2 regions of the Alteromonas sp. 5NS40-0096 genome follow, and region 1 is predicted to be linked to the other one. Evidence: predicted binding sites of a transcription regulator. Region 1 holds the regulator's gene; the other holds the start of a gene.
The links. The regulator FliA, encoded in region 1, starts transcription of late flagellar genes. The targets are predictions, from matches to a motif close to CTAAAGNTNNNNNNNNNNNNGCCGATA.

Region 1 (5,307 bases):
AGCAAGGCTTCAAATTCATCGTCAGTAATTTCGTCATCACCACCAGCCGCTTCTTGTGCTTTGGGTGCTTCGTTTTTCGCAGGTTCAGGATTAGACTCTGAGCCAAACTGTCCCTTGCCATGAAGCTGGTCTAATAACGCTTCGAATTCATCATCGGTGATATCTTCACTATCCGAAGCTGGTGCAGCGCTTGGAGCAGGTGCTTCATCCTGTTTCGCTGCTGTTTGCCCAGGCGCGCCAGAGCCGTGCAACTCGTCAAGTAGCGCTTCAAATTCGTCTTCTGTTATCTCTTCGATCGAACCACCGTCGCTTGCCTGTGTAACAGGCTCAGGCGCTTCTTCTAACTCAAAAGCGGGTTCTTCGGCAGGTGCAGCCGCTGAAGTGTCGTCGGCATTGCCAAAAATGTTTTCATCAGGGGATTCAGGTTCGCTAAGTTTGTGTAGCACCTCAACCAACGCTGCATCTGCACTCTCAAGAGGTTCGCGCGCTTTTACGCGCTCAAACATCTCAACGACCACGTCTGTGGCCTGCAAAATGACATCCATCAACTCTGGGGTCAATGTGCGTTGACCATTACGCATTATGTCAAAAACATTTTCCGCACCGTGACATATCTCCACTAATTCTGTCAACGACAAGAATCCGGCGCCACCTTTCACAGTGTGGTAACCGCGGAATATGGCATTTAGCAAATCTGCATCTTCAGGATTGTTTTCCAAGTCTACCAGTTGCTCTTGGAGCTGTTCCAAGATCTCGCCTGCTTCGACTAAGAAGTCCTGTAAAATATCCTCATCCACATCAAACGACATGCGCCTGCTCCCCTAAAAACCTAAGCTAGACAGAAGGTCATCAACATCATCTTGACCTTGAACAACATCATCACGCGACTCTGCGTCAATAATTGGACCTTCTGCTTCTACTTTATCGTTCTTTTTCTCAGTTTTATTAGCAAAATTAGAGACTTCTTTTTCGCCAAACATTGTGAGCATGTTAACTAGGCTGTCTTCGACCTCTTTTACGAGCTCAATAACACGGCGAATAACCTGGCCCGTTAAGTCTTGATAGCCTTGTGCCATTAACACTTCAGTTAACAAACTGGTCAACTTGGTCGAATCGGCAGACGTTTGCTCAAGGAACTGGTCCAATTCGGTACACAATGACTTAAAGCCACCCAGTTCTATTTCGCGAGACATGAGCTTTTTCCACTCAGGCATCACTTGGCTAATGCGCTCCGACAAGTTTTCAGCGATAGGCATACTTGCCTCAACCGCATCCATTGTCGTGTTGGCAGCTTTTTCCGTTTCTTCAATAACGTAGGTCAAGCGGCTTTGTGCATCAGGAATGTCTTGATTCGCAAGACCTGCAATGCGCTCATCCAATTGGAAATTGTTCAAAGAGTCATGGAGCTGACGAGTCAGCTTACCGACTTCCGCAAAAAGCTCGATCGACTCTTTCAATGAAGCGGCTTCCAACAAAGCGTTAGCCGCTTCGTTATCACCTTGCTCCAAATACGTGACGAGCTGCTTTGCTTCTTCGAGCGATATTGGGACGTTAGAGTTTGTTGACATCCAGTTATCCTCTTATTATTTCAGGAGCGCCTGGATTAACCTAAACGTTCAAAAATCTTGTCAAGTTTCTCTTTTAGCGTTGCTGCTGTGAATGGTTTAACAACATAACCATTTACGCCGGCTTGCGCCGCTGCAACAATTTGCTCTTTTTTGGCTTCGGCGGTTACCATGAGTACTGGCAAATGTTTGAGCTTGTCATCAGCTCGAATGTTGCGCAGCAAATCAATACCTTGCATTCCAGGCATATTCCAATCAGTTACAACAAAGTCAAAATCACCTTGTTGGAGCATCGGCAATGCAGTGCTACCGTCATCTGCTTCCTGGATATTGGAGAAGCCCAAGTCTTTCAACAGGTTTTTTATGATACGTCTCATAGTAGAAAAGTCGTCTACCACAAGAATTTTCATATTTTTATCCAAAATGGCCTCCACTGAGGGGTTAAATTGTTATCGTTTAGTTCGTGGTTCTATTCACCAGTCCGCCATGACTGCATTCGTGATTTGAGTTTTAGCATGGCCTGACTGTGTATTTGGCTCACTCTTGATTCACTGACTTCGAGTACTTCGCCTATTTCTCTGAGGTTCAGCTCTTCATCATAGTACAAGGAAAGCACAATAGCTTCACGTTCTGGTAATGTAGTAATAGCATGTGCGAGCGCTTTTTGAAAAGCGCCCTGCATTAAATCTTCTAAAGGCGTGTCATTTCCGCGGTTATCATCGGTAGTCAGAACATCCTCAGAGACGCCTAAGTCCTCAATACCCACCAACTTGCCCGCGTTCACTTCACCGAGCATTTGGTGATAACTCGCGATCGGCACATTTAGCTTGTCTGCAATCTCGGCGTCTCGCGCGTCACGACCGGTTTCTTTCTCAACCTGATTGATCGCTTCTGTAATAGCTCGGCTGTTTTTGTGCACAGAGCGAGGCGTCCAGTCACCTTTTCGGATTTCATCGAGCATAGCGCCGCGAATCCTAATACCGGCAAAAGTTTCAAAGCTCGCGCCTTTGCTACCATCAAAATTTTTGGCAGCTTCCAGCAAGCCGATCATGCCGGATTGAATAAGGTCATCAACTAATACGCTTGCCGGTAATCTTGCCATCAAATGATGTGCAATACGTTTAACAAGAGAAGCGTGCTGCTCTACCAGCTGCGCTTTATCGACTTGTTGTTGGTAAGCAGCTGCTTTGCTATTCACCCTTGATTACCCGCCACACTGTTTTTATTCGAGATAAGCTGTTCAATAAAGAACTCCAGATGTCCGCCAGGCTGAGCTGGGATTGGCCATTGTAGTGCTTTAGCTGCAAGCTGAGTGATGGCCATAGACGCTGGAGAACTGGGGAAAGCATCAACTATCGCCTTTTGCTTTCTCACTGAGCGACGGATGTTTTCATCAAAGGGAACCGTTGCCACTAGCTCTAGTGCCACGTCTAAGAAACGCCCTGTTACCTTTGACAGTTTGCTAAAGAGTTCTTGCCCTTCTCTAACATCCCTCACCATATTCGCAACAATTTTAAACTTGAATACGCCGTGCTCTCTGTTCAAGAGTTTAATCAATGCATACGCATCTGTCAGGGAAGTGGGTTCATCACAGACCACAACAAGGATATCTTGAGATGCTTTTGAGAAACTCAATACCATGTCGGAAATGCCCGCCGCGGTATCCACAATGAGTACATCAATTTGAGAGCGCAATTCGCTGAAAGCGCGAATTAAGCCAGCATGTTCCGTCGGCGACAGCTCAGTCATAGACTGTGTGCCAGACGTTGCTGGAGCGATCTTGATGCCATGAGGGCCGGTGATAAGAATATCATCCAGTGTGCATTCGCCCGACAAGACATGGGACAGGTTTCTTTCCACCCGTAATCCCAACATAACGTCGACGTTTGCCAGACCCAAGTCGGCATCCAATACCATCACGCGTTTACCTTGCTTTGCCATCGAAATGGCAGTGTTCAACGTGATGTTTGTTTTTCCTACGCCACCTTTACCGCCGGTGACTGCTATAACTTTGATTAACCGTGATTGATTCATCTTTCGTAAGCTACTCGCTTGATCTTCGATCATACTGCTCGTGCTGCATTTACCACATGATTGCCTCTAGTATGATTCAATCCGTACTTTTTATAAAGCTTTGCGGCAGCAGATACGAGAGATTTTCCATCAGCAACTTTAATGTCCTCAGGGACTTGCTGTCCGTCGGTGACATAACTCACCGGAATTTGGCGCTCGATGGCAACACTTAATGCTTCGCCCAGACTATAACATTCATCGACTTTAGTGAATATGCATCCATCAAGTTTTACCGACTCGTATGCATCAAATATATGCTGCAATGCTGAATATTGCGTACTCGCTTGTGCAACTAAATATTGTCTAATGGGTTGCGTATTAGCCTGAGTAAAGTTCGTCAACTGTTTAATTAAACGACTATCGCGCTGACTAAAGCCCGCAGTGTCCACTAAAATAAGGCGTTTGTGACGCAACTGGAACAACTGGTCAGCAAGCTCTTCACTTGACTGTGCCTTTCGCGTAACACAACCGATGATTTTGCCATAAGTAGCCAATTGCTCAAAAGCGGCAATACGATAAGTATCGATAGTAATCATCGCTACCTGGTCTGCACCGTATTTCTGCGCGTAACGAGCAGCAAGTTTAGCAACTGTTGTCGTTTTACCTGTGCCAGTGGGTCCTACAAGCGCGACCACACCACTATGAGACAGGATATCATTACCAGAAACATTCACGCGATTAGCTAAAAGTTTTAAAACGTATAGCCAAGCCTCTCGTTCAGTACAATCCGCTGGCGTATAATTTACGAGTTGCTCGGCTAGGCTTCGGCTAATCCCCATTCCTTCAAGTCGCTGTGCCAAATACCTCAAGGTAGGACGCTGGCGGCGTTGCTTCGCTTCCATTAAGTCAGCAACTTGATGTTGAAGCACGCTGCGCAAAGAGGCTAGCTCTTCTTTAATGCTGTCTAATTCACCTTGCTTTAACGATTGTGACGGTTGGGAGAAATCGTCAAAGCCATCATTCACCTCATTAACTTTTGAGTCGACAAGCGCATCGGCTGAAAAAAGTTCGGGTTCATGTGCGGGCTTGGTTGCCGGTTGTGTCATACCTCGAGGTTGAGATTGGGCTCGGGGCTGAGAATGAGGTTGAACCGATGGCTGAGGTGCTGGCTGTCTTTGTGTTGACGTGTGAGGTTGTTGCATCGATTGCTGAGATTGCTTCTCCAATAGCGCTTTAAGACTATCGGGACCATCGTCACCGATAATCTCGCTCAACGTCGGAACAGGTTTTCCTGAAAACGATTCGTTTTTAGGTGCCACTTTGGGTGTTGGCTCTTTGTCATACGCGGCGACGAGTTCGATGCCGTCAGCGACTTTGCGATTCGACATAATAACGGCGTCTTGACCTAACTCGGCTTTTACAAGGCTTAGCGCCTCTCGCATATCTTTGCCAAAAAAACGTCTAATTTTCATTCCCAACCTCTTTTCTCAATCGCTGTCAGATTATTGACCTATTGAGCTAACAATTTTAATTTGCTTATCATCTGGCACTTCCTGATAAGACAAGACATGCAGTCCCATCACGGCATTTTTCAGGAATCTAGACAGTACTGGCCTCAACATTCCCGACGTCAGCAGCACCGCCGGCTCTCCGGCTAATTCTTGCTGTTGACTAACTTGCTGTAACGATTGCTGCATCCGGTCAGCAAGTCCAGGCTCGATACCAGCGC
Region 2 (5,307 bases), on a different contig from region 1:
AACCAATCACCGAATACGGCTGAATAGGTTGGCTTTGCGGCTGCGGCTTTGGGTAGCACTTGGTCAGCTGGATTGAACTTAGGGACCGCGTGGAACTTGATCGGATCTTTTTCTGCTTCTGGGTAGCCTTTCCCTTTCTTGGTAACAACATGCAGTAGTTGTGGCCCTTTGAACTTACGCATGTTGCGCAATGTATCCACCACACCGTTTACATCATGACCGTCAATAGGCCCAATATAATTGAAGCCCAGTTCTTCGAATATGGTTCCGGGTACAACCATGCCTTTGATATGCTCTTCGGCACGGCTAGCGAATTCTTTTATTGGCGGAACATTGCTTAGCAGTTTTTTACCGCCATCGCGAATGGAATTAAACAAATCACCAGTGAGAAGGCGCGCTAAATGGCTGTTTAATGCGCCGACATTTTCAGAAATAGACATTTCGTTGTCGTTTAAGACAACAACCATATCTTTGTCTATATCACCAGCGTGGTTCATGGCTTCAAACGCCATACCAGCCGTCATAGCGCCATCACCAATTACAGCAACGACCTTTCGACCTGCATTTTCTTTCTCTGCCGCAACAGCCATACCTAATGCGGCACTTATCGACGTCGAAGAGTGGCCTACGGCAAAGGTGTCGTAATCACTCTCTGGCGGCCAAGGAAAGGGGTGTAGCCCATCTTTCTTGCGTATTGTAGACATGCGCTCGGCACGGCCAGTTAGAATTTTGTGTGGGTAGGCTTGGTGGCCAACATCCCAAATCACGCGGTCGAAAGGTGTGTTATACACATAGTGCAGCGCTACGGTGAGCTCGACTGTGCCAAGCCCTGAAGCGAAATGGCCACTACTTTGACTGACCGATGCCAACAGATATTGACGCAACTCGTCAGAGAGCGTTTTTAATTGTTCTTGTGGCAACTTGCGCAACTCATCGGGCGTTGGCGCAAGCGACAAAGTAGGGTAGTGGGATAAATCTAAAGTCATTCTTTTTTCTAAGCAATAAAGGCGACCAGCCTAATGGTCTCGTTTTACCATAAGGTCGCAAAAAGCTAATAAGTTATCGATATTGTAAGGCAAAGCACGTAATGCTTGTAGTGATTGTTGGTGCAACTGGTTTAATTCTTTTTTTGCACCATCCAATCCCAACAGGGCAGGGAATGTACTTTTCCCCAGTTCCTGATCTGAACCTTGGGGTTTGCCCAATCGTTGCGTGTCGCCAGTCACATCCAAAATATCATCTTGTATTTGGAAGGCCAAACCCATTGCACGGGCAAAACCTTGCAACGCTGACCTTTCGTCTTCCTTAAGATTTGGGCTGACTATGGCAACCATATCAACACATGCTCTTAGTAGTGCACCTGTCTTCATGTTGTGTAGTTGTCGTAAGGTTGCGATATCAATGGTTTGGCCCGTGGATGCTAAATCAATAGCCTGGCCGCCACACATACCGAGATAACCACTTGCCGTCGCCAAACAACTGATCAGTTTAGCCCTTTGTGCGTTGCCATAATCTGACAGTGGTGTGTCGGCAATATGACTGAATGCGAGTGTTTGCAACGCATCACCCGCTAATATCGCCGTGGCTTCATCAAAAGCAATATGACACGTCGGTTTACCACGTCGCAAATCGTCATCATCCATTGCCGGCAGGTCATCGTGCACCAGTGAATAGGCGTGAATACATTCAATGGCGGTGGCAATGGCGTCAGTATCACTCTCGGGTACTGATAGACACTGCCCTACCAATTTTACTAACAATGGACGCATGCGCTTACCACCTACTAGCAACGAATATGACATTGCTTCTTTTAAGGTAGGTGCCACATCAGGCAAGGAAGACACTAGCTCATCAAGTCGCTTGTCTATATTGTTTCTTACAGATAGGTGAAAAGCGGAGAGTTGGTTCTCTGTCATAGTTCACTTGCGCTGTTGTCAAAGTCCTGTAGCGCTTCACCATTTTGATCGGCGAGTAATGTTTGCACTTTTTGCTCAGCCGCCTGCAAAGCTTGGTGGCTCTGTTTCGAGAGGGTTACGCCTCTTTCAAACTTGGCCAGTGCGTCGTCCAGTGGTAAATCACCGTTTTCCATTTCTTTAACAATCGATTCTAGCTCGGCTAATGACTGTTCAAAAGTCTGGGGTGTTTTAGTTCCATCACTCACGATAGAAAGTCCTCAAATCAAACTGTGACGGGCACATTAACTGAGGGGCGGGAAGGGGTCAAATGGTTTGTCATTTTAGTCTACATTCACTGCTTTTCTGGCGTTTTGCCACACACAATAAGTGCAATTTGACTCGTTCATTGTCTAAAAAAAGCGAATCAAATGCGATTGAGTTGTACTTTTTCATCACTCAGGTACGTTTTTCAAGAGGATCGGTTATAGATTTTTACGCAAATGCCGATAATATAAAACAATCTGGAGTAAATGGTTGTGTGTAGACTACATTTTAGTCAACACATGTCATCGGGCAATATGAGGATTAAGGCGTGGATTTAGGAACCGTCATAGGTATGTTGGGCGCGATTGGTTTTGTCGTCATGTCTATGTTGATGAGTGGCGAGTTAGGGATGTTTATCAATATTCCGTCAGTCCTCATTGTATTCGGTGGTAGTTTGTTCGTGGTTCTTTCCCAATACACTCTAGGTCAGTTTTTTGGTGCTGGTAAAATCGCCGGTAAAGCGTTCATGTTCAAAATTGACACACCGGAAGCACTCATTGAAAAAATCGTAGAAATGGCTGATGCCGCGCGTAAGGGTGGGTTTCTTGCACTCGAGGAAGCCGAAATAGACAATGCTTTTATGCAAAAAGGTGTAGACATGTTAGTGGACGGCCACGACGTTGATGTCGTCCGCGAGACTATGGCCAAAGATATCTCAATGACCACTCAGCGCCACGAATTCGGCGCCACCATCTTTAAAAATATGGGCGATGTCGCGCCTGCCATGGGGATGATCGGTACCTTGATTGGACTGGTTGCCATGTTGTCGAACATGGATGACCCTAAAGCCATCGGGCCAGCAATGGCCGTTGCCTTGTTGACAACACTATACGGTGCTTTCTTTGCAAACGTTGTTTGTTTGCCAATGGCAATTAAGCTAAACAACCGAGCAGAGGAAGAAAAAATCAACCAATCTCTGGTGCTTGACGGCATTGTAGGTATAGCCGATGGACAAAACCCGAGAGTTATTGAAGGGATCTTGAAAAACTACCTAGCGGAAAGTAAACGCGGGGCTACGGGCGAGGAAGAATAGGTATGGAAGACGAATGCCCCAAATGTCCCCCCGAAGGCCTTCCCGCGTGGATGGGGACGTTTGCCGATTTGATGTCATTGTTGATGTGCTTCTTTGTACTTTTGTTGGCGTTCTCCGAAATGGACGTACTCAAGTTCAAACAAATAGCAGGCTCGATGAAGTTTGCATTTGGTGTACAAAATAAAATAGAAGTTAAAGATATCCCCAAAGGCACCAGTGTCATAGCAATGGAATTTAGACCTGGACGCCCCGATCCAACACCAATAGAGACAATTCAACAGCAAACCATTGAAATGACGCAGCAAATGCTGGAGTTTCAAGCGGGTGATGAAGATTCTGCCGGTGGTCGTCAGAAACAACGTGGTACGCAACGGGGTGGTCAAGCGCAACAAACAGCGACGGACCAATCCAGTGCCGCCGAAGCGAGTGCAGATCAAACTGAAACTGCAGAATTGATGAAAAAGGTAGCTCAACAACTTCAGAAGCAAATTCTCGATGGCTCTATTGAGATGGAATCGCTTGGGCAACAAATCACGATCAGAATCCAAGAGAATGGTTCATTTTCAGCTGGCTCGGCGTTCTTACAACCTCAGTTTAAACCGATTTTGAGAACGATTGGCGAGCTACTTGCTGAAGTCCCTGGCGAAGTGGAGGTATCTGGCCACAGTGATAGCCAGCAAATCTCTAATGAGCTTTACCGCTCAAATTGGGACTTGTCTGCTCAGCGTGCTGTGGCGGTAGCAGAGGAACTAAGACGTGCAACGGGTTTCGATGAAAACCGTATGCGAGTGGTAGGTAAAGCCTCGACCTCACCACTAATAGAAGACGCATCGACATCGGCAGACAGGGCGCGAAATCGTCGAGTGGAAATCAATATCAACCAAGGCAAGCCAATATTCTCTAAACCAATTTCTGTGGTAGACGGCGAATCAGATTCATAAAAAAGCCCGGTACTGGCCGGGCTTAGATTCTTTGCAATCAAGCACGGGTTAGTGACTGGGTGTATTGAGGCTTACTCAGTACCAGCTGAACTGTACTAATCGTACGTTCTAAAAAGCCACCTTCGCAATATTTGAGATAGTATTCCCACATACGCATGAAGCGCTCGTCATAGCCATCTTTAAGCAGCTTTTCCTCACTCGCAGAAAACGCGACATACCAATCTTTCAGCGTCTTGGCATAGTCAAGGCCAATATCGTGCAAGTCGCGAATGTTAAAGTCGCTGTATTTCTTCAGATGGGCATTAATTTCATATTGAGACGGTAAGAAGCCGCCAGGGAAAATATACTTTTGAATGAAGTCCACATTATTGGCGTAGCTGTCATAACGTCTGTCATCGATGGTGATAGATTGCAGTAGCATGAGCCCGTTGTCTTTGAGCAATGACGCGCATTTAGTAAAAAAGTTACCCAAGAACCGTTTACCGACGGCCTCAATCATTTCTATCGACACGAGTTTATCGAATTTGCCTTCTAGCAGGCGATAGTCTTTCTTGAGCAACGTGATTCGATTGCCTAGCTGCTCTTTTTCGACCCATGCCTGAGCATACGCGTATTGTTCTTCTGATATTGTGGTGGTCGTGACCTTGCATCCGTAGTGCTTGGCGGCAAAGACGGCGAGCCCTCCCCAGCCTGTGCCAATCTCCAACAGGTGGTCGTTTTCTGTGAGTTGCAGTTTGTCACAGATTGTTTTCAGTTTGTGGTTTTGTGCACCCTCAAGAGAGGTATTGGGATCGGGATAAATGGCCGACGAATACATCATGGTGTTGTCTAAAAAACGTGTGTAAAGCTTGTTGCCCAAGTCGTAATGCGCTTCTATGTTTCTCTTGGCTTGGGCTTGGGTGTTGCGATTCAGCCAGTGTTGCACCTTGAGAAATGGCATAGACAACCACTTAAACTTATTTTCCCACTCATCGAGCGTTGATAAATTACGCGCAAAAATCTGAATAACTTGGGTGAGGTCAGGACTTGTCCATAGACCGTCCATGTAACTTTCACCCGCCGCAACACTACCGCCTAACAAGAGCTTTTTGTATGCAATCGGGTCAAGAATGTT

Region 2: a site for FliA is predicted at 2,378-2,404, ahead of pomA (flagellar motor protein PomA). Genes of this name have one in related genera too.

What each region holds. Positions count from the first base shown of each region.
Region 1 covers NZ_BAAJLQ010000003.1:526,885-532,191, reverse strand. The annotation lists gene AC27G9_RS12320 (chemotaxis protein CheA) at 1-809, opposite strand, end outside; gene AC27G9_RS12315 (protein phosphatase CheZ) at 822-1,568, opposite strand; gene cheY (chemotaxis response regulator CheY) at 1,604-1,987, opposite strand; gene AC27G9_RS12305 (RNA polymerase sigma factor FliA) at 2,035-2,763, opposite strand; gene AC27G9_RS12300 (MinD/ParA family ATP-binding protein) at 2,760-3,632, opposite strand; gene flhF (flagellar biosynthesis GTPase FlhF) at 3,629-5,050, opposite strand; gene flhA (flagellar biosynthesis protein FlhA) at 5,081-5,307, opposite strand, start outside.
Region 2 covers NZ_BAAJLQ010000008.1:123,760-129,066, forward strand. The annotation lists gene dxs (1-deoxy-D-xylulose-5-phosphate synthase) at 1-986, opposite strand, end outside; gene ispA ((2E,6E)-farnesyl diphosphate synthase) at 1,017-1,916, opposite strand; gene AC27G9_RS19425 (exodeoxyribonuclease VII small subunit) at 1,913-2,161, opposite strand; gene pomA (flagellar motor protein PomA) at 2,488-3,252, shown strand; gene AC27G9_RS19435 (flagellar motor protein MotB) at 3,255-4,193, shown strand; gene AC27G9_RS19440 (class I SAM-dependent methyltransferase) at 4,231-5,307, opposite strand, start outside.